3 regions of the Streptomyces sp. NBC_01257 genome follow, and region 3 is predicted to be linked to each of the others. Evidence: riboswitches for the same ligand, from Rfam matches in the RefSeq annotation. Region 3 holds a riboswitch; each other region holds the start of a gene.
The links. Region 3 has a riboswitch for S-adenosylmethionine ahead of OG408_RS38250 (amino acid ABC transporter permease). Riboswitches for the same ligand answer to the same signal wherever they lie in the genome.
Positions count from the first base shown of each region.

Region 1: another riboswitch for S-adenosylmethionine. It lies ahead of OG408_RS37640 (putative leader peptide); the one in region 3 lies ahead of OG408_RS38250 (amino acid ABC transporter permease).
Region 2: another riboswitch for S-adenosylmethionine. It lies ahead of thrC (threonine synthase); the one in region 3 lies ahead of OG408_RS38250 (amino acid ABC transporter permease).

Region 1 covers NZ_CP108472.1:8,644,047-8,651,535, reverse strand. The annotation lists gene OG408_RS37660 (LLM class flavin-dependent oxidoreductase) at 1-934, opposite strand, end outside; gene OG408_RS37655 (LLM class flavin-dependent oxidoreductase) at 949-2,034, opposite strand; gene OG408_RS37650 (NtaA/DmoA family FMN-dependent monooxygenase) at 2,031-3,434, opposite strand; gene OG408_RS37645 (LLM class flavin-dependent oxidoreductase) at 3,453-4,682, opposite strand; gene OG408_RS37640 (putative leader peptide) at 4,756-4,872, opposite strand; SAM riboswitch class IV at 4,912-5,024, opposite strand; gene OG408_RS37635 (sugar ABC transporter permease) at 5,184-6,464, opposite strand; gene OG408_RS37630 (ATP-binding cassette domain-containing protein) at 6,461-7,240, opposite strand; gene OG408_RS37625 (sugar ABC transporter substrate-binding protein) at 7,376-7,489, opposite strand, start outside.
Region 2 covers NZ_CP108472.1:5,031,178-5,038,666, reverse strand. The annotation lists gene groL (chaperonin GroEL) at 1-811, opposite strand, end outside; gene OG408_RS21785 (cold-shock protein) at 1,159-1,365, opposite strand; gene OG408_RS21780 (MoaD/ThiS family protein) at 1,783-2,061, opposite strand; gene thrC (threonine synthase) at 2,101-3,396, opposite strand; SAM riboswitch class I at 3,414-3,540, opposite strand; gene OG408_RS21770 (glucosyl-3-phosphoglycerate synthase) at 3,694-4,656, shown strand; gene OG408_RS21765 (alpha,alpha-trehalose-phosphate synthase (UDP-forming)) at 4,711-6,102, shown strand; gene OG408_RS21760 (DUF4913 domain-containing protein) at 6,118-6,600, opposite strand; gene OG408_RS21755 (trypsin-like peptidase domain-containing protein) at 6,671-7,489, opposite strand, start outside.
Region 3 covers NZ_CP108472.1:8,796,576-8,804,064, forward strand. The annotation lists gene OG408_RS38245 (hypothetical protein) at 1-503, opposite strand, end outside; gene OG408_RS40245 (putative leader peptide) at 665-730, opposite strand; SAM riboswitch class IV at 767-911, opposite strand; SAM riboswitch class IV at 1,036-1,143, shown strand; gene OG408_RS38250 (amino acid ABC transporter permease) at 1,470-2,495, shown strand; gene OG408_RS38255 (amino acid ABC transporter ATP-binding protein) at 2,492-3,277, shown strand; gene OG408_RS38260 (ABC transporter substrate-binding protein) at 3,325-4,350, shown strand; gene OG408_RS38265 (GNAT family N-acetyltransferase) at 4,439-5,218, shown strand; gene OG408_RS38270 (N-acetylmuramoyl-L-alanine amidase) at 5,196-5,789, opposite strand; gene OG408_RS38275 (esterase-like activity of phytase family protein) at 6,095-7,444, opposite strand.

The DNA.
Region 1 (7,489 bases), 150 kb from region 3:
CGCTCCACGGAAGGGCGCGGGCCTCCTCCGGGGTGGGGTACGCGATGGCCCCCTCGGCCGTGCGGATGGAGCGGACCCAGGGGCCGTACCCCGTGGCCAACTCGCGGGCGGTCGCGTCGTCCTCGGCGACGACGACGTCCGCGGAGACGCTGACGTACGGCTTGTCGAGCTCGTCGGAGGGCCGGAACGCCGCACGGTAACCCTCGGCCGCCTCCAGCACGGTGGCCGGGCTGACGTGGTAGTTCGCGGCGAAGCGCAGACCGTTGCGGCCGGCCACGTCCGCGCTCTGTCCGCCGCTGCTGCCCAGGATCCACACCTGGAGGTCGGCGCCCTCGCCGGGGACGGCGTGTGCCTCGATGCCGTCGTCCGAACGGTACGTGCCGTGCAGGAGCGCGAGGATGTCGTCGATCTGTTCGCCGTAGTCCTGTGCCCGGGCGCCCGGCTGATGCAGGAGCCGTTGCTGGAGCGCTGTCCGGGGTGAGCCCAGCAGGTGTTCGAAGGAGAAGCGGGGCGGGATGCGCAGCCCGTTCGGCGTGCGTCCGTCGGTGACCGGGATCGTGGTCGGCGCGGGCCCGTCCTTGCGCTCCGGCGGACGTCCGCCGGAGCGGCCGAGGCCCAGGTCGAGGCGCCCCGGGTGCAGGGCGTCGATGAGGCCGAACTCCTCGACCGTGGACAGGGCGGTGCGGTGCCCCAGCTGCACGGCTCCGGAGCCGATCCTGATCGTCGAGGTCGCCGAGGCGGTCAGGGCCAGGACGACGGCGGGTGAGGTGCCGGCCACTCCGGGGTTGAGGTGGTGCTCGGCGAACCAGTAGCGGGCGTAGCCGAACTCCTCGGTCCGGCGGGCCAGGTCGATGGTGTTGTGCAGCGCGTCGCCGGCCGTGGCGCCGGAGGGAACCGGTATGAGGTCGAGGACGCCGAGAGGGATGCGGGACATGACCGGGGTGCTCCTCAGCGGTTGGTCGGGACGGGGACGGGCCCGGCGAGCACGGGGGCCCAGTCGAACGGCGGGTCGGGGATCTCGCGTCGCAGGACCGGGGCGACCTCGGACTGGAAGAGCGCGAGGGAGCCCCGGTGCTGGGCATCCGTCAGTCCGCCGGCGTCCGCGTTCAGGTGCAGGACGGTGTGGCCGAACTGCTCGTGGTAGCGGTGCACCTTCTCGATGATCTGCTGGGGGCTGCCGATCAGGGCCGAGCTGCGCTCGACGAAGTCCTCCAGGTTCGGGAACACCGGCTCGGCCCCCAGCCGCTTCTGGAAGGCGAGATAGCCCTCGAACACCGGCCGGTAGGCGGCGACGGCCTCCTGCGAGGTCCGGGCCACGTGGACGCCGGCCGTTCCGGCACCGACGACAGCCAGCGCCGGATCGTGGCCGTAGTGTTCCCACCGCTCCCGGTAGTGCCGGATCAGTTCGGCGTACGGCTCGATCGCGTGGGTGACGTTCGCGGAGAACAGCGGGTCGCCGTAGCGCGCGGCGAGGTCGACCGACTCCCGGCTGGTGGCGCTGCCGTGCCAGACGCGGACGGGCTGCTGGAGCGGCCGCGGCCACACCTCCGCGTCCGTGAGCTCCGGCCGGAAGCGCGGCTGCGCGCTCACCTTGTCCTGGCGCCACAGCCGGCGGAACAGTTCGTAGCCCTCGGCGTTGCGGTCCCACTGGTCCTCGGGGGTGACGTGGAACAGCTCGCGCTGCGCCGTCCCGTTGCCCTTGCCGATGATGAGGTCGAGGCGGCCGCCGGAGAGATGGTCGAGCGTGGCGTAGTCCTCGTGGGCACGCACCGGGTCGAGCAGGCTGAGCGTGGTGACGGCGGTGAACAGCCGGATGCGCGAGGTGAGTGCGGCGATGTGGCTGAGCACGACCGGCGGCGAGGACGAGATGAACGGCCGCTCGTGCCGTTCGCCGACGCCGAAGCCGTCGAATCCGAGCTCCTCGGCCAGCAGCGCGTTGTCGATCACCTCCCGGAAGCGTTCGTTCGTGGACTTCTGGACACCGGTCACCGGGTCCGGAGCGTGGACGATGAGCGTGATGGCCAGGAACTTCATGACGCCACCCGCCCGGACGCCGCGTCGTCGGGGTGGGCCAGGCCGAGGTGGTCGCGCAGCGTCGTGCCCTCGTACTCCGTACGGAACACACCCCGCTCCTGGAGGAGCGGGACGACGGTGTCGGCGAAGACGTCCAGACCGCCGGGGGTGATGTGCGGGGCGAGGATCAGGCCGTCGGCGGCGTCCGCCTGGACGAAGTCGTTGATGGCGGCGGCGACGGTGGCGGCGGAGCCGACGAAGGACTGGCGGCTGCCGGTCTCGATGACCAGGTCGCGGATCGACCAGTTCTTCGCGGCCGCGAGCTCCCGCCACTCCCGGGCGGTGGCCAGCGGGTCGCGGTACATCCGGACCTGGGCCCGGCCGCGGGCGATGGTGTGTTCGCCCGGGTCCGGGTCGATGTCCGGCAGCGGACCCTCCGGGTCGTACGCGGACAGGTCACGGTTCCAGACGAACTCCAGGTGCTTGATCGCGGTGGCGCCGCTGACCTGCTGCCGGCGTACCTCGCGGGCGTGCTCCTGCGCCTCGGCGTCCGTGTCGCCGAGGACGAAGGTGGCGGCGGGCAGGATCAGCAGCTGGTCGTGGGTGCGGCCGTGGCGGGCGAGGCGGCCCTTGACGTCCGCGTAGAACGCCTGCCCCTCCTTCAGGGCGCTGTACCGGCTGAAGATCGCGTCGGCGCCCGCCGCCGCGAACTCGCGGCCGTCCTCGGAGTCGCCGGCCTGGAAGATCACCGGGCGGCCCTGCGGGCTGCGGGGCACGTTGAACTGCCCCTCGATGTCGAAGTGCTGTCCCTTGTGCGCGAACGACCCGGCCCGCGCGTCCCGCAGGAACGTGCCGGTCCCCGGGTCGGCGGCGATCTCGTCGCCGCGCCAGGAGTCGAACAGCTCGTTGGCCGTGGCCAGGAACTCCCTGGCCCGGGAGTACCGCTCCTCCTGCGGGAGGAATCCGCCGCGCCGGAAGTTCTCGCCGGTGAACGCGTCCCAGGAGGTGACGACGTTCCACGCCGCGCGCCCGCCCGAGAGGTGGTCGAGGCTGGCGAACTGTCTGGCCACCTCGTAGGGCTCGTTGAACGTGGAGTTGATGGTGCCGGTGAGGCCGAGGCGATCGGTCACGGCGGCCAGGGCGGACAGCACGGTGAACGTGTCGGGGCGCCCGACCACGTCCAAGTCGTATATCTTTCCGCCCTGTTCGCGCAGTCGGAGCCCCTCCGCGAGGAACAGGAAGTCGAACTTGGCGCGTTCGGCGGTCCGTGCGAGATGCGCGAACGAGCTGAACTCGACGTGGCTGCCGGCCGCGGGGTCGCTCCACACGGTGGTGTTGTTGACGCCCGGGAAGTGGGCGGCGAGGTGGATCTGCTTGAGCGGCTTGCCGGTGCTGGTGCCGGCGCCGTTGCTGGTGCTCATGTCGGTGGTCCCTCCGGCTCAGACGGTGGCGTAGCGGTTGGCGGGGCGGGCGAGGCCGAGGAGCCCGCGCAGGGTGTCGGCCTCGTAGGCGCTCCGGAAGGCTCCGCGGCGCTGCAGTTCGGGCACCAGTCCCCGGGTGATGGCCCGGAGGTCGTGGCCGGTCCCGGCGGGGCGCAGCCGGAAGCCGGAGAGTCCGGCCTGCTGCCATTCCAGGAGGAGGTCCGCCAGTTGTGCGGGGGTGCCGGTGAACACCTTCGCGTCGCTGGTGTACGGCGCGCCGTCGAGTTCGTCGAGACGCTCCCGGCGGGCCGCCGCGGCCGCGGGATCGTCGTCGAGGAAGACGACGAGGTCACCGAAGATGTGCAGGGGTTCCGCGGCCCGCCCCGCCGCCGTCTGTCCGGCGCGGATCTCGTCGATGACGGTGCGGGCCTGACCGGTGTCGTGCGGGGTGATGTATCCGATGTCCGTCGAGCGCGCCACCAGTTGGAAGGGCACGCTCTGGTGGGCCAGGGCGCTGACGACCGGCTGGCCCTGCGGCGGCCGGGGGGTGATCGAGGGGCCCTTGACGCTGAAGTGGCGGCCCTCGAAGTCGATGTAGTGCAGCTTGTCGCGGTCGATGAACCGTCCAGTGGCGACGTCCCGGATCTCCGCGTCGTCCTCCCAGCTGTCCCAGAGCCGGCGTACCACCTCGACGTAGTCGCCGGCCTCCTCGAAGAGTTCGGCGGTCAGGTCCCGTACGGCAGGGGTGTCCCGGTCCTCGATGCGGAAGCGCGGGAACGTACGGCGTCCGAAGTGGGCCGCCTCGTGCTGCCGGGGCGTCACCTGGACGCGCAGACCGGCCCGGCCGCCGCTCACGTAGTCGAGGGTGGCGATCGCCTTGGAGATGTGGAACGGCTCGGTGTGCGTGGCGACGACGGTGGGGACGAGCCCGATGTGGCGGGTCAGCGGGGCCACCCGGGCGGCGATGAGCACCGCGTCGAGCCGGCCGCGCTCCTGGTCGGTGCGGCCGTCCGGCTCGGTGTACCGCGAGGACTGGAGCCCGAGGGCGTCCTCGATGGTCACGAAGTCGAGCAGGCCGCTTTCGGCCTCCTTGACGGTGTCGGTCCAGTACGCGGCGGTGAGCAGTTCCCCGGGCCGGGCCCCGGGCTCGCGCCAGGCGGCCGGGTGCCAGCCGGCACCGTTCAGGGCGACGGCGAGGTGCAGGGGGGATGCGGACAGGGGAGGGTGCGGCGATGACGATGCGGACACGAAAGGGTGCCTTCCTGATCGACCGTGGGTGATCGCCGGGCCTCGTCGGGAGGTTCGGCGTCGCGGGAACGGGTCAGGAACAACAGAGCGCGCCGGCCACGCGCTGGAGGTCTATGTGCTGCCGGGAGTACAGGTGGACACGGCGCCGGGGGGCGAGGACCTTGACGAGCGGACGCGTCACCGGTGGCATGACCGTCGCCTCCGCTCTTCCCGCTCGGCGGGCCCGGGGGCCTCGCGCTTGCGGAACCCGGTCGGGCCCCGCCCGGTCGTCACCCGGAGCACCCCGCCGCGCAGGAGGGTTGCCGGTCAGCGAGCCGGGGCTGTGCGCTGACACTCATGACCTGCCGGGAACGCTACGCGCGACGGCGGCGCCGCGCAATGCCCGGCAGATCATGGTCGTGTTCACACTGCCGTGAGCCTCAACAACGGGGCCCCGCCGTCTGTTCCGCCGTCGGACGACTGTTTTCCGCCTGCCTGCCCCAGCCCGCCGGCCGGCGGGGATCAGGCGCGTCCGGCCGCCTTCTGGCTCCTGCGGGACAGGGAGTCGACGACCACGGCCGCCAGCAGGACCGATCCGGTGATCATGAACTGCACGGCGTTGCTCACGCCCATGATGTTCATCCCGGACTGGATGGAACCGATCACCAGGGCACCGAGCAGCGCCGACCAGACGGAACCGCGCCCGCCGAACAGACTCGTACCGCCGATGACGGCCGCGGCGATGACGTTCATCAGCAGGTTGCCGCCGCCCGAAGTCTGGCTCGCCGACTGGATCTGCCCGGCGAGGAAGAGGCCCCCCACCCCGGCCATGGTTCCCGCGATCGAGAAGACGGACATCCGGACGAACGGGACGCTGATACCGGCCCGCCGCGCACCCTCGGAGTTGCCGCCGACCGCGAAGACCTTCCGCCCGTAGGTGGTGCGGCGCAGCACGAAGTCCAGCAGCACCAGCACGATCAGGAAGATCAGCAGAGCCAGCGGGAGTCCCTGGTACTGGTTGAGGATGTACGCGGTGACGAACGCGATCGCGGCGATGACGACCGTGCGCAGCACGATCTCCGCGACCGGCCGGGACGGCACTCCGGCCGCTCTGCGCCGCGCCGCGTCCAGGAGGGACGCCAGCAGGAAGAGCCCGACCCCGACGGCCGCGGCCACGTAGGCGGCGGCCGGGCTGTGGTAGATGGTCGAGTAGATCTCGGCGACGACGCTGTCACCGGGAATGTTGACCGTGCCGCTGGCGCCGAGCACCTGGAGCATCAGCCCGTTCCAGGCGAGGTTGCCCGCCAGGGTGACGACGAAGGCGGGGACCCCGACCTTGGCGAAGAAGAAGCCCTGGATGAGCCCGACGGCGGCGCCGCCCAGCACGGCGATGAGCAGCGCCAGCCACTCGTTCATTCCGTTGAGGACGTTCAGCACGGCGAAGATCGCGGCGCACAGGCCGCTGACGGAGCCGACGGAGAGGTCGATCTCACCGAGGAGCAGCACGAAGACGATCCCGACGGCGATCATGCCGGTGCCGACGATCTGCTGGCTGAGGTCGGAGAGGTTCTGCGCCGAGAGGAACGTGCTGTTGAGGCTGCCGAACACCGTCCAGATGATGATCACCGCGATGACGACGGGCAGCGAGCCGAGTTCCCCGCTGCGCATCTTGCGCCAGAACTCGTTGGCGTACCCCCGGATGCCCTCCTCACGGACGAGCAGCCGGGAGTCGACGGCGGGCATGGCATCGCGGGCCGGCTGCTGGCCGGCGTCGTCGGCGTCGCGTGACGGATCCCGGGTCATCGCTCCTCCTCCCGCTTACGGGCCTGGCGGCGGGTGACCGCGCTGTCCGAGGCACCCGTGATGGCGGAGATGATCTCCTCGGTGGTGGTGGAGCGCCGGTCGAAGAAGCCGTTGTTCCGGCCCAGGCGCATCACCGCGATCCGGTCCGCGACCGCCATGACGTCCACCATGTTGTGGCTGACGAGGATGGTCCCGAGGCCGCGGTCGCGGAGCCGTTCGACCAGGTCGAGGACCTCGGCCGTCTGCTCGACGCCGAGGGCCGCGGTCGGTTCGTCCAGGATGACGACCTTCGGGTCGCCGATCAGCGAACGGGCGATCGCCACCGTCTGGCGCTGTCCGCCGGAGAGGGAGGCGACGGGGATGCGGACGCTGGGGATGCGGATGGACAGCGTGTCGAGCAGTTCGCGCGAGCGCTGGTCCATGCGGACCTCGTCGAGCACGCCGAAGCGGCGCAGTTCGCGGCCGAGGAAGAGGTTGCCGACGACATCGAGGTTGTCGCACAGGGCCAGGTCCTGGTAGACGGTCGCGATGCCGAGGTTCTGGGCGTCGTGCGGGCGGCCGATCGCCACTCGGCGGCCCTGCCATTCGATGACGCCCTCGTCGGGCGGATTGACGCCCGCGATCGCCTTGACCGCTGTCGATTTCCCGGCCCCGTTGTCGCCGACGAGTGCGACGACCTCGCCGGGACTGACTTCCAGGTCGAAGCCCGACAGTGCCTGGACGGCGCCGAAGCGTTTGGAGATCCCCCGCAGAGTGAGCACAGGTGCTTGCGGCAAAGGAACCGCCTCCTGGGTTGCCCGTACACACGGGCGGACAGTCTCGGCCCCCGCCGGACGAGCCGCGTGTCGCGGCTCGTCCGGGTTCGTGCGCGGCCGTGCACGGTCATGAGGGCCGTGGGCCGGGCGCGGGAGCTACTGGAGGCCGGCCTTCTTGCAGGCATCGGCGTAGGCCGGAGTACAGATCTCCTTGACCGTGTACAGACCGTCCTTGACGACGGTGTCCTTGATGTTGTCCTTGTTGACCAC
Region 2 (7,489 bases), 3.8 Mb from region 3:
ACTTGAAGGTGCCACGGATCTTGTTGACGACCAGGGTCGACAGGGCCTCGCCCTCGACGTCCTCGGCGATGATCAGCAGCGGCTTGCCGGACTGCATGACCTTCTCCAGCAGCGGAAGGAGGTCCTTCACGTTGCTGATCTTCGAGTTCACGATCAGGATGTACGGGTCGTCCAGGGACGACTCCATGCGCTCCATGTCCGTGGCGAAGTACGCCGAGATGTAGCCCTTGTCGAAGCGCATACCCTCGGTGAGCTCGAGCTCCAGACCGAAGGTCTGGGACTCCTCGACGGTGATGACGCCTTCCTTGCCGACCTTGTCCATGGCCTCGGCGATGAGCTCGCCGATCTGGGTGTCAGCGGCGGAGATGGAGGCGGTCGAAGCGATCTGCTCCTTGGTCTCCACGTCCTTGGCCTGCTCCAGGAGGGCGGCGGAGACGGCCTCGACGGCCTTCTCGATGCCCCGCTTGAGAGCCATCGGGTTGGCACCCGCGGCCACGTTGCGCAGGCCCTCGCGGACGAGCGCCTGGGCGAGAACGGTGGCGGTGGTCGTACCGTCGCCGGCGACGTCGTCCGTCTTCTTGGCGACCTCCTTGACCAGCTCCGCACCGATCTTCTCGTACGGGTCCTCCAGCTCGATCTCCTTGGCGATGGAAACACCATCGTTGGTGATCGTGGGGGCGCCCCACTTCTTCTCAAGGACGACGTTGCGACCCTTGGGGCCAAGGGTGACCTTGACGGCGTCGGCGAGCTGGTTCATGCCGCGCTCGAGACCGCGCCGGGCCTCCTCGTCGAACGCGATGATCTTGGCCATATGAAGTGGTCCTCCCGGACAGGGGTGGATTCTCCGGACCGAGTGGCGCCCGCGACGGACGGCCTGCCTGTCCGCCGGTTCCTTGCCCCGGCGGACCTGCGGGCCTCACCGGCCCGGTCCAAGTTTCTGTCACTCTCACCCGGAGAGTGCTAAGCCCAATGATTAGCACTCGACCCCCTTGAGTGCAAGCGTCCCCCTCGGGATGTGGACAGCGGAGAGGGGCGAAGCGCGGCGGAGAGAGACGGAGAAGGCGGCACAGGACGCACGGAGGGCCCGTACCCCAGGGGTACGGGCCCTCCGTGCGTGAGTAGTGTCGTTGGCCGACTGTGTCGCGGCCGGCGCCGGGCTCAGCCGACGGCGAGCTTGACCATGTCCGCCTGCGGCCCCTTCTGGCCCTGCGAGATCTCGAATTCAACTCGCTGACCCTCTTCGAGGGTGCGGTATCCGTCCATCTGGATCGCGCTGTAGTGGACGAAAACATCCGCACCACCGTCGACCGCGATGAAGCCGTACCCCTTCTCCGCGTTGAACCACTTGACGGTGCCCTGAGCCATGCCTAACTCCCCTATTACTGGCCCTTGCACAGGACCGCACTTCGCGGGCCCGGGTCAGAACTCACCCTCCGACAGGAGAGGGTGCGTGCGCCGGAACGCGTCGACCGCGGCCGAATGTATCTGCCCAACTGCCCTCTGCAACAGGTCAATCGGACGAGAATTCTGGGCAGCATCGATCGCCCGAATATGAGGATCTCATGAGATTCCAGGGCAAGTCGGGCCAGGCAAAGGCGACTTATGGCACAAGGAGTTCAGGCACTTTGGCTGCTTCTTGTCGTGGCCAGGCGCATTCTCATATGCGGGCGGCACGGGCAGCGGAGGGGACTTCCCACACTGTACCGCGCTCAACCATGCAGAATTGCCCCCTCCGCTTCTGTCGCAGAGGGGGCAATTCCGGTGACGGGGTGGAGCGGTGGCTCAGCAGCCGCCGGCGACGGCCGGGATGATCGAGATGCCGGCGCCGTCCGGGGTGACCGCGTCCAGGCCGCCCTCGAAGCGCACGTCGTCGTCGTTGACGTACACGTTCACGAAGCGGCGCAGCTTGCCCTGGTCGTCCAGGACGCGGGCGGCGATGCCCGGGTGGTCCTTCTCCAGGGACTCGATGACCTGGGAGAGGGTCGCGCCCTCGGCCGGGACCTCGGCCTGGCCGCCGGTGTAGGTGCGGAGGATGGTGGGGATACGGACCTTGACGCTCATGGTGTGCCCTTCCTGAAGTCTCGGGTGGTCAGAAGCTTCTCAGCTGGTGGCGGCGAGGCCCGCGTCGCGGAAGGCGTCCAGGCTCGGGCGGATCGTGGCGCTCACCTGTGAGGTGGCGGCCACCGCGTCCAGCGTCTTCAGGCCGTCGCCGGTGTTCAGGACGACGGTGGTGAGCGTCGGGTCCAGCAGACCGGCCTCGATGAGCTTCTTCGTCACGCCGACCGTCACGCCGCCCGCCGTCTCGGCGAAGATGCCCTCGGTGCGGGCCAGCAGCTTGATCGCGTCGACGACCTGCTCGTCGTTGACGTCCTCGACGGCACCGCCGGTGCGGCGGGCGATGTCCAGGACGTACGGGCCGTCGGCCGGGTTGCCGATGGCGAGGGACTTGGCGATCGTGTTCGGCTTCTGCGGCCGCACGACGTCGTGACCGGCCTTGAAGGCGGCGGAGACCGGGGAGCAGCCCTCGGCCTGGGCGCCGAAGATCTTGTACGGCTTGTCCTCGACGAGGCCGAGCTTGATCAGCTCCTGAAGGCCCTTGTCGATCTTCGTGAGCTGCGAGCCGGACGCGATCGGGATGACGATCTGGTCGGGCAGCCGCCAGCCGAGCTGCTCGCAGATCTCGTACGCCAGGGTCTTGGAACCCTCGCCGTAGTACGGGCGCAGGTTGACGTTGACGAAGCCCCAGCCCTCGCCGAGCGGGTCGCCGATGAGCTCGGAGCAGAAGCGGTTGACGTCGTCGTAGTTGCCCTCGATGCCGACCAGCTCACCGCCGTACACCGCGGCCATGACGACCTTGCCCTGCTCCAGGTCGTGCGGGATGAACACGCAGGACCGCAGGCCGGCGCGGGCGGCGGCGGCGCCCACGGCGCCGGCCAGGTTGCCGGTGGAGGAGCAGGAGAGGGTGGTGAATCCGAAGGCGCGGGCGGCCTCGACGGCGATCGCGACGACACGGTCCTTGAAGGAGTGCGTCGGGTTGCCGGAGTCGTCCTTGACGTACAGGCCGCCGGTGACGCCCAGCTCACGGGCGAGGTTGTCGGCCTTGACCAGCTTGGTGAAGCCGGGGTTGATGTTGGGCTTGTCCGCGACATCGGCGGGGACCGGCAGCAGCGGCGCGTAGCGCCAGATGTTGTTGGGTCCGGCCTCGATGCGCTTCTTCAGCTCGTCCGGGGAGCCGCTCGGCAGGTCGTACGCCACTTCGAGCGGCCCGAAACAGGACGCGCAGGCGAAAAGGGGGCCGAGGGGGAATCGCTCTCCGCATTCGCGGCAGGAAAGCGCCGCGGCGGGACCGAGGTCCACGGAAGATTCGGTGTGTGCTGCAACAGTCTCAACAGCCATGATGGCGAGGCCCTTTCTCCTCATCTTCCTCGTGACGCATTTCGCCACGAGACGGAATTGGCACCTTCCCTACCGAACCTCGCGGTCGGCAGGAGGGTTGCCGGGACTTCAACGGGCCGTTCCCTCAGTCCCTCTGGATGAGCGCTGTGGCACTGGACCATGGATCCAGGCGTTTATCGGCGGACGGACCCCGGCATGCGACGGCCATCTGCGTTGTTCAAGACTGTAACCGAAGCACCGGACTGTTGAGATAGTCGTCCGTACCGCGAGATGGATCACATACAGGGAGTATCGACCGTGCTGGAAGAGGTCGAACGCTGGCTGACCAGGCGTTCCTGGTCGGCCGCCGACCGTCCGCTGGACCGTCTTCTGGCCGCCAGGGACAGCCTCCGGAACGCCGGGTCGCGCGCCGGGAGCGTCAGCGTCGTGCTGCCCGCGCTGAACGAGGCGGAGACGGTCGGCGACATCGTCGCGACCATCCGGCGCGAGCTCATGGAGAAGACCCGGCTGGTCGACGAGCTGGTGGTGATCGACTCCGGCTCGACGGACGCGACCGCCGAGGTCGCCCGCCGGGCGGGGGCCCGGGTCATCCACCGGGACGCGATCCTGCCGCGGATGCCCGCCGTCCCCGGCAAGGGCGAGGTGCTGTGGCGGTCACTCCTGGTGACCGGTGGCGACATCGTGTGCTTCATCGACGCGGACCTGAAGGACTTCTCGGCGGACTTCGTGTCCGGCATCGTCGGCCCGCTGCTGACCGACCCGTCGGTGCAGTTCGTCAAGGCGATGTACGACCGTCCCTTCGGCGACACCACGGGGCAGGGCGGCCGGGTCACCGAGATGGTGGCGCGCCCGCTGCTCAATCTGCACTGGCCGCAGCTGGCCGGCTTCGTCCAGCCGCTGGGCGGGGAGTACGCGGTGCGCAGGTCCCTGCTGGAGCGGCTGCCGTTCCCGGTCGGTTACGGGGTGGAGCTGGGGCTGCTCGTCGACTCCCTGCACACCGTGGGCCTGGACGCGCTCGCCCAGGTCGACGTCGGTGTCCGCAGGCACCGCCACCAGGACGGCCAGGCGCTCGGCCGGATGGCGGCCGCCATCTACCGCACCGCCCAGCTGCGCCTCTCCCGGGGCCACCTGGTGCGCCCGGCGCTGACCCAGTTCGAGCGCGGCGAGCACGGCTTCGTCCCGCACACGTATCCCGTGGACACCGAGGAGCGGCCGCCGATGCGGGAGATCGAGGAGTACGTTTCGCGCCGCGCGGCATGACGTGGCCGGACTTCGCACGTTTGGGCGGTTGGTGATCGGGCTAGATTCCGCAACATGGTCTCCGAGCACGTCCCTCAGCCCGCTGCCCAGGTCCTCGTCGCGTCCAACCGCGGCCCGGTCTCGTACACCCTGCGCGAGGACGGCTCGCTCGACGCCAAACGGGGCGGTGGCGGGCTCGTCTCCGGCCTGAGCGCCGTGGACGACAAGACGTGGGTGTGCGCGGCCCTCGGGGACGGTGACCGGGAGGCGGTGCGGCGCGGTGTCGCCGAGCCGGGCGTCCGGATGCTCGACATCGACGCGGACGTGCACGCCGACGCGTACAACGGCATCGCCAACTCGGTGCTCTGGTTCGTCCACCACCTGCTCTACCAGACCCCCGTCGAGCCCGTCTTCGACGCGGAGTTCCGCCGCCAGTGGGCGTCCTTCGAGACGTACAACCGGGCCTTCGCCGAGGCGCTCGCCGAGGAGGCGGGCGAGGGTGCGGCGGTCCTGGTGCAGGACTACCACCTGGCGCTGGTGCCCGGCATGCTCCGCGAGCTCCGCCCCGACCTGCGCATCGGCCACTTCTCGCACACCCCGTGGGCGCCCGTCGACTACTTCCGGATGCTGCCCGACGACATCGCCGCCCAGCTGCTGCACGGCATCCTCGGCGCGGACCGGGCCGCGTTCCTCACCCGGCGCTGGGCGGACGCCTTCATCGGCTGCTGCACGGAGATCCTCGGCGGCACCGGCCACACCCGGATCGGGGTGCACGGGCTCGGCGCCGACGCGGACTTCCTGCGCCGCCGCGCCCACGAGGCGGACGTCGACGAGCGGATGGCGGCGCTGCGGGAGCAGGTGGGCCCGGACCGGAAGACGATCGTGCGGGTGGACCGCACGGAACTGTCGAAGAACATCGTCCGCGGTCTGCACGCCTACCGCGCCCTGCTGGACGGGCGGCCCGAATGGCGCGGGCGCGTCGTCCACATCGCGTTCGCCTACCCCTCGCGGCAGGACCTGGCGGTCTACCGGGAGTACACCGCCGAGGTGCAGCGCGTCGCCGACACCATCAACGAGGCCTACGGGACGGCGGACTGGACGCCGGTCGTCCTGCACGTCAAGGACGACTTCGCCCGCTCGCTGGCCGCGTACCGGCTGGCGGACGTCGCGCTCGTCAACCCGATCCGGGACGGGATGAACCTGGTCGCCAAGGAGGTCCCGGTCGTCTCCGACCACGGCTGCGCGCTGGTGCTGTCGCGGGAGGCGGGGGCGTACGAGGAGCTGGGGACCGACGCGATCACGGTGAACCCGTACGACGTGTCCGCCACCGCCGACGCGCTGCACGAGGCGCTGACGATGGCGGACGACGAGCGGGCGGCCCGCACCAAGCGGCTGGCCGCGGCGGGCACGGCGCTGCCGCCGCAGCAGTGGTTCCTGGACCAGCTAGAGGCGCTGCGGGGGGAGTAGGCCGGGGTGGTCAGTTCAGGACGACGGATTCCGCGCCTCGTCCGCGTCGAGCGAGAAGGCCGGGTGGTCCCACATCTCGGGCGGTGACGGGTCTCCCGGCAGCGGGCCGATGTCCGCGCTGTGCCCGCCCGGCCCCGCGCAGAGGACGAACGGCCCGGTGCGCGGATCCATCAGCACGGCCAGATGCGGATCGGCGTGGTGCAGCCACCAGTGGGACATACCGAGCGACGCGTCATGGCGCAGATACTCGAAGGCCCGCCACATGGCGGCGATCCGGGCGATCGCCTCGGGGTGCGTCCACCACTGCGCGCACCAGGCAAGGTGGACGCCGTCGACGCGCCGCCGCACGACCTCGGCGAGGTACTCCTCGTAGAACCGGTCCACCGACCGGAAGAGCATGTCTTCGGCGCTGTCGTCGCCCACTGGCGGCGGCGCCCCCTCCTCCGGGCCGGGGCTCCCCCCGTCGGCGGTGACCTGGTCGTCCTGCGGTCCTGACATCAGGCTCTCCTTCGGCATCCACAGCTCACACGGATCACTTCTGTCACACCCGTCATGGGGGCCGGGTCGGTCACGCCATCGGCAGCCCGTGGCGCAGCCGCACGTCACGCGCCTCGGAGGCGCGTCCGCAGGCCTCCAGCAGCTGGGCCCATCGCGTCGCGGACCGGACAAGTCCGGAAGTCTCCGACGGCCGGGCGTGGTAGCCGGTGGCTTCCCCGGCCGGCGCCAGCGCCTTCAGGAGGGCACGCATTCCGCCGGGTGCGGACAGGTGATCGGCCAGCTCCCACAGGGCCTCGGCGAGGTGTACCCGGTCGGCTTCGCTGCGCCCGGCCCACGGACGCAGCACGGCGACGGCGCGCTCCTTGAGGGGGACGGGATCGCCGCCGAGGCCGTGGGTCACCCGCAGCCAGGCCACGAGCGCGAGACCGGCCGCGTAGCAGGACGCCTCGGATCCGGGTGCCTCGCGCCAGCGCCGCTCGTACTCCGCCAGCGCCTCGTCCCCGGCCGCCAGCGCCTCCTCGGGCCTGTCCCGCTCCGACAGGGAAAGCGCCAGGTCGTGGAGCGACTCGGCGAGGCTGTGCCCGTCGGGTGCGGGGGTCAGGCGGCCGAGTCCGCGCCGGACCTCGACCTCCTCCGACACGGCGGCGAGCGCCTCCTCCGGATATCCGGCGGCCTTGCGGAACCTGGCGGCCTTGGACAGGTCGTTGGCCAGATCCCTGCTCTGGACCACCGGATGGTCCCGGTACAGCAGGCGCGAGTGGTGGAGGGCCTCGTCGATCACCGCCACGGCCTCGTCCACGCGGCCCAGTTCGTTCAGTACCCACGCCCGGTTGCTGAGCAGCAGACGCAGTTGCTTGGCCCGCATCAGCACAGTGGTCTCCGTCAGCAG
Region 3 (7,489 bases):
GCGGCGAGCTCCGGCGGGTGCAGCGGGGAGGGGCAGGCCTCGTCGTGGCCGGACAGCAGCCCCGCGAGGTCGCGCAGGATGTCGGGCGTGTGGTTGCTGACGATGCGTCCGCTCCAGCGGTCGCACAGCGCGGGAGCGGTCAGCGGCCCGTTGTAGTGGTGCACCGTGGCCTCGTACGCACCGCGCAGCGCCGCGAAGCCCTCGGGTGTGCCGGCCGGGTGGGTCAGGAGCGTGGTGGCGACGGAGTCCTTGAGCCCGAGCAGGCCGAGGGTGATCGAGATGCGCAGCGAGCGGGGACAACTCACCGACAGGAACAGCTCGTAGCGGTGCGGTGCCGGATAGAAGCCGCCGGCCAGACCGACGCCGATCCGGCTGTGGATGGGCGCGGACCGTACGGCCGACGCGAGGAGCAGACCTGACGGACGTGACGCCGGTGCGGATGAAGCGGGGCCGAACGTACACGCGTTGCCTGTGCCACAACCGCGCGATGCTGTCTCGGGCATGACTCTCCCTGTGGGATCCCTGGGGGAACGACGAAGCCACCGCTGCCTCGTGGGCACCGGCGGCCGGATGCGGAACGACTGAGCCTGCATACCGGTCCGTCCGGAGGAACGCGCAAGGGGCCGGTTCGACAGCCCGGTACGCGTCCGTCCGCCGACGGACCCTAGTAAGCGCTGGAGACGCGCAACAGATCGATGTGCAAGCGCCTTGTCAAGCCGATCCTGGGCATTCCCACCGGTCCTGCCGTCGGGGCTCGCGAGACGCGAGACCGCGCTTGCCCCGTCGCACCGACGGGACCCGGTCGTCACCCGGGGCACCCCATCGCGGTGGAAGGGTTGCCTGTCAGCGGGCCGGGGCCGATGACCGCACGAGCGGGAGATCCCGTCCGGGCGGCGCTGACAATCGTGACCGTCCCCGCCAGTCTCGGTGCGCCCGGTGACGTCGTCAAGGAGGTGGTCCGAGCCGTCTCGCCTGGTGGTCACCGGCGTTGACATCCATTTCGGAACGGCCCTAACCTCCGGCCCAGAGCAGCACGGTCACGAGTGCCGGTGAAAAGCCCTGGCTCGCCGGCCGGCAACCCTCGCACGCGGTGGGGTGCCCCAGGTGAGGACCGGACCGGATGACGTTCGGTAAGCGTGAGGCCCCGCGGGGCGGAATGGTGACGGTGAGCGAGATGTACGCAGCTGACGGGACGGCCGCACGACGGCCCCGCGGCTGCGTCCTGCTGTGTGCGGACCGCACCGTCGACCTCCTGCGTGTCAACAGCGCGCTGTGTACGGCCGCTTCCCGCCCTCTCTGTCAGGGCTGACGGCTCTCCGATTCCCTGACACCCACCGCTGCCGCGGTGTGCCCTCTCCCCGCCCGGCCCCCTCCCGCGCTGTGTGCCGCGTTCCGCCGATCCGTTCCGACGGACACGGCGGCGTGCCGCCCGCCGCGGTCCGGGGTGTCCGCATCCGCTGGAGCCCTCCATGAGTGAATCCTCCGGCGTCGCTGTGCCCAAGGGATCAGCGCCGCCCACCGGGACGATGCCGCGCCCCGATCCGGCCGCCGGGACGGACAGCCGCCCGGCCCCGCCGAAACCCCTGGCGGCGCAACGGGTCGTCCCCCTCCGCCGTCCCTTCCGCTGGATCATCACGGCGGTCGTCCTCGTGCTGGTCGCCCAGATCACCCACGGCCTGGTGACCAACCCCTTCTACCAGTGGGACCGGTTCCAGTACTGGTTCCTGCGCCCCACCATCCTCGACGGTCTGGTCGTCACCCTCGAAGTCGCCGTGTACAGCGCGGTGCTGGGGCTGCTCGGCGGCGTGCTGCTGGCTCTGGCGCGGCTCTCCCCGAACCCCGTGCTGCGCACCGTGAGCTGGCTCTACACCTGGCTGTTCCGCTCGGTGCCGCTGATCGTGGTCCTGCTGTTCCTCTACAACTTCAGCGCGCTCTACCGGACGTTGAGCATCGGAGTGCCGTTCGGTCCGGCCTTCTTCACCTTCGACGAGTCGCGCCTCGCCACCGACATGGCCGTCGCCGTCGTCGGCCTGAGCCTCAACGAGGCGGCCTACGCCTCCGAGGTGGTGCGCGGCGGCATCCTCTCCGTCGACCAGGGCCAGCACGAGGCGGCCTCCGCGCTGGGCCTCCCGAAGCGGTACCAGTTCGCCAGGATCGTCTTCCCGCAGGCGCTGCGCTCCATCACACCGAACTACGTCAACCAGCTGATCGGCCTGATCAAGGGCACCTCGCTGGTCTTCTACGTCTCGCTGCTCGACCTGTTCGGTTCGGTGCAGAGCATGGGCAGCACCTACCCCGGCGACATCGTGCCGCTGCTGCTGGTCGCCACCTTCTGGTACCTGATCCTCACCAGCGCCGTGTCCGTCGTCCAGTTCTACGTCGAGCGGCACTACTCGCGGGGCGCCCTGCGCACCCTGCCGCCGACCCCGTTGCAGAAGGTACGGAACGGTCTGGACGGTCTGCGGGCCCGGGCCCGGAGGGAGACGGCGATATGACCACCGACACGCAGGAGATCAGCCCGGCCGCGGTCGAGGTGCACGACGTCTACAAGTGGTACGGCAGCCAACGCGTCCTGGACGGAGTGGCGCTGACCGTGCGGCCCGGAGAGGTCACGGCCGTCCTCGGCCCCTCCGGCTCGGGGAAGTCCACCCTCCTCCGGGTGATCAACCACCTGGAGAAGCCCGAGATCGGCCATGTCAGCCTGAACGGCGAACCGATCGGCGTACGCCGGCAGGGCGGGCGGCTCAAGGAGCTCAGCGAACGGGTCATCCTGGCCCAGCGCAGCCGGATCGGCTTCGTCTTCCAGAACTTCAACCTCTTCCCGCACCTGACCGTGCTGGACAACGTGGCGGCCGCCCCGGTGGCCACCGGCAAGCTCGCCAAGCGCGCGGCGCAGGAGCAGGCCCGCGAACTGCTCGCCCGGGTGGGCCTCGCCGACCGGGCCGGGTCCTACCCGCGACAGCTGTCCGGCGGCCAGCAGCAGCGGGTGGCCATCGCCCGCGCCCTCGCCCTGCGGCCCGGGGTCATCCTCTTCGACGAACCGACGTCCGCCCTCGACCCCGAACTGGTCGGCGAGGTGCTCGCGGTCATCAAGGACCTCGCGCGCAGCGGAACCACTCTCGTCATCGTCACCCACGAGATCGGCTTCGCCCGTGAGGTCGCCGACCGGGTGGTCTTCATGGACGAGGGACGGATCGTCGAACAGGGCCCGCCCGCACAGGTGCTGGACCACCCGGAACACGACCGGACCAGGGACTTCCTCAGCAAGGTCCTCTGACCCTCCCGCCCGCACCCTCATCCCACCCTCACCGGACAAGGACAGCCATGCACACCCTCAGTCTCCGCAGCAGACTCCTCCGAGGCACCGCCGCCACCGCGGCCGCCCTCTCCCTCGCCGCAGCCCTCGCCGCGTGCGGCGGCGACAGCGACGCCGCATCCGCGGACACCGCGGCGGTGGCCGGGACGGTCACCGTGGGCGCGCTGTCCAACGGCGCCGCGAAGGAGACCGGACTCAAGGTGCCCGAGGTGAAGTCGATCAGCGCCGGGCTGCCCGGAAAGATCAAGGAGCGAGGCACGCTGGTGATCGGCGTGGGCGCGCTGCCGGCCGGATTCCCGCCCCTGGCGTACGTGGGCGACGACCAGAAGACGCTCACCGGTGCCGAACCCGACCTCGGCCGGCTGGTCGCCGCCGTCCTCGGACTCAAGCCGGAGATCAAGAACTCGACCTGGGAGAACATGTTCGTCGGCATCGACAGCGGCAAGGTCGACGTGGCCCTGTCCAACGTCACCGACACCGAGGAGCGCAAGCAGAAGTACGAGTTCGCCTCCTACCGGCAGGACAACCTCGCCTTCGAGGTGCCGAAGAAGAGCACCTGGAACTTCGACGGCGACTACCGGAACCTGGCAGGCAGGACCGTCGCCGTCAGCGCCGGCACCAACCAGGAGAAGATCCTGCTGGAGTGGAAGACGAAGCTGGCGAAGGACGGCAAGAAGCTCGGCATCAAGTACTACCGGGACAGCAACGCCACCGCACTGGCCCTGGCCGGCGGAAAGATCGACACCTCGTTCGGCCCCAACCCCGGCATCGCCTACCACATCACCCAGACCGCGAAGACGCCGAACGCGACGCGCAACGCGGGCACGTACTCCGGAGCCGGCTCCACGCTCCAGGGCCTGATCGCGGCCACCGCGAAGAAGGACAGCGGGCTCGCGAAGCCGATCGCCGCAGCGATCAACCACCTGATCAGGAGCGGCCGGTACGCTGACTGGCTGGCCGCCTGGAACCTCTCCAACGAGGCGGTCGACACCTCCAGGGTCAACCCGCCCGGCCTGCCCCTCGACAACTCCTGATCCGCTGACCGTCCGGGGGCCCGGGCCGTGCCGCGGCCGGGCCCCCGCCCCACCCGGCGCCTTCCCGAGACGGAGACTCCGCACCGCCATGTCCCTCAGCCATCCCGCCGCACCCGCGCAGCCCCCGCACATACTCGACAACGCGGCCTGGGCCGCCCTGACCGGCCCGCACGCCCGCTTCGCCGAACGGGTCGGCCGGGCCGCCCGCTACCCGACGGACGTCTCCCCGTTCACCGCACTCGACGACCCGGCCGACCCCCGCGCCTGGGACGACCTGGCCGCACTCGTCGGTCCCGGCACCGTCACCCCGGTCACCGGCGTCCGGTCGGTGCCCGACGGATGGGAGACCGAGCAGACCGGCGAGGGCGTCCAGCTGATCGACACCGCCCTGCGCGCCGAACCCGCTCCCGAAGCGGTACGCCTCGGCCTCGCCGACGTACCCGAGATCCTCGAACTGATCGGCCTCACCCGGCCGGGGCCCTTCCTGCCCCGGACCGTCGAACTGGGCACCTACCTCGGCATCCGCGACCACGGACGGCTGGTTGCCCTGGCCGGCGAGCGGCTGCGCCCGCCGGGCTGGACGGAGATCAGCGCGGTCTGCACCCACCCCGGCCATCGCGGCCGCGGGCTGGCGACCCGGCTGGTGCGCGCGGTCGCCGCCGGGATCAGGGAGCGCGGGGACGTCCCCTTCCTGCACACGGCCGCGAGCAACACCGACGCGATCCGGCTCTACGAGTCGATCGGCTTCACCCTGCGCCACCGCAGCCGGTTCGTGCTCGTGCGCAGCCCCCACGCCCGCGACGGCGACGCCGGACGCCCCGAGCGGCCGCAGGCCGGCTCGCTGCTCAGCCCGCGCCCAGCAGGTTGACCATGCGGATGTAGCGGACCCAGTCCCAGTTCGGTCCGGGGTCGGTGTGGTCGGTGCCCGGGACCTGTACGTGCCCGAGGATGTGCGTACGGTCCTTGGGGATCGAGTAGCGGTCACAGACCGAGGCGGTCAGCAGCGCCGACTTCTCGTACATGGCATCGGTGAAGTAGGCGGGCTGGTCCACATAGCCCTCGTGCTCGATGCCGATGCTGCGGGTGTTGTAGTCCCAGTTCCCCGCGTGCCAGGCGATGTTCTTCTCCCGCACGCACTGGTCGATGTAGCCGTCGGCCGAGCGCACCACATAGTGCGCGGACACCTGCTTGGCCGGGTTCTGGAAGATCGCCACCGCGTCCGGGAACGTCTCCTGGGTGACGTGGATGATCACGTACTGGACGGGATAGGCCGAAGGCCGGGTCGACACGGTGTAGTTGGACGTCGAGGCCGGTACCCAGTGGGCCGACGGATAGTCCGTGTCGCCGGCCGTCGCCGCGGCGGCGGCGCGGGCGGACGCGGGCAGCACCGCGGCCGCCACCGTCGCCGCGGTGCCCTGAAGGATCCTTCTGCGATCCATGCGTACTCCTGGGTGTGGGGGAGGGGGAACGGGTGGAAGCCACGGTCCACCGCCCCGCGGCCCGGCGGCGTGCGGCAGGTCGGTACCCGATTCCCCCGACATCCCGTGACTCCCTCATGTCCGATGACCGGAACGCACTGTCCGATGTGCGGCCGGGCCATGTGCGCGCCCTACCGTACGGGCGTCACGCGAGTGGCGGAAGACGGCAGGGTCCCGAAAGGGGCTCGGCACAGACGGAGTTGGCGGCCCATCAGGAGGGGCTGGACCGCCGGACGGCCGGGTCCGGCGGCCCGCAGCCGGATACGTCAGTGCGTCAGCGGGCGCGGCAGCTTCAGCAGCGTCACGGACGTCTCGATCCCGGAGTCGACCAGCCGGCCGTCCGCGTCGAAGGCGCCCGACCCGTCGGTCATCCCGAAGTCGTTGTCGTTGACGAGGGCGAGGGTGTCCCGCCCGGTCACCGCGACGCCCTCGATCTTCCCCGGCACACCCGCGACCCTGCCCAGATCGACGACGAGGCTCTTGCGCAGGACCGGGACGCCCGCGGCCGCCGGATCGGTCAGCTCCTCGTACGAGGGCGAAGCCGCCGGCGTGTCCCAGCGGGAACCGAGGATGCCACGGCCGTGGGGGAGCGTCACCCGGTGCAGCCGGGCCGCCCGGTCGGTGCGCTCCTCCACCAGGAGCTCGTCGCGTCCGATGGCGACGACCGAGGAGATCTTCAGCTCGGACGTGTCGTCCTCACCCGGGTCCACGACGTCCACCGCGTCGAAGCGGTAGGCGTACTCCGCCGTCACCGCGCGCTTCCCCGGCGAGAAGCGCAGCAGCCGCACGTTGCGGGAGGCCTCGCCCGCGTCCTGGTCGGGCAGCGAGAGAGGGCTCTGGACGGCGAGCACCAGATCGCCGCCCGGCAGCAGCGCCAGGCCCTCGAAACCGCGGTTGGTCTTCCGGTGGAGCAGGACTCCGGGGAGCGCCTCCACGACCGGGTAGTCCGCACCCTTGAGATTCAGGCCCCTGGGGACGTAGCGGGCCAGCACCCGGCCCCGGCCGGAGACGTGCACCAGCGACGGACCGTACTCGTCGACCAGCCAGAACGAGCCGTCCGCGACGCGGACGATGCCCTCCGTGTCCAGACCGTTCGGGTTGTACGCGAGCGGAGTCCCCGCGTCGTAGGAGTACGGGGCCTCGTCCCGGCCCTCCTGGTTGGAGAGGCCGGTGACGGGAGCACCGGAGCGCGTGGTCAGCGGGACGGCTTCCAGCACCCGGACGCGCCCGCCGCTCACCCGCACCTTGACGATCGCCGGGTCGAAGCCGGGGACGGGGAAGGTGCGCCGCTTGGCGCCGTCGACCTTGATCTGGCCGTTCGGGCCGCGGTCGGTGACGGTCCAGAACTCGCCCGTGCGGCCGGCCGGGTAGATGTCGCTGCCGATCCCGCCGAGCATCACACCGCGATCGTCCCCGACCGTCCCGGGCAGCAGCCCGTTGCTGAAGCCGGCCAGCGGGATGTCGGCGAGCACGGCGGTCGACGTGACCTTCGGTGCGCCGTCGGGGCGGTGGTGGCGGTCCTGCGCGCCGGTCGCGGTGCCTGCCACGCACACGGTGCCGAGCAGGGCGAGCGGCAGCCCGACGGCAAGGGATCGACGGACAACACGCGCGGACATGGAACCTCCCGAGGAGCGAACGGCCTGACGGCCGTCAGGTTCCGC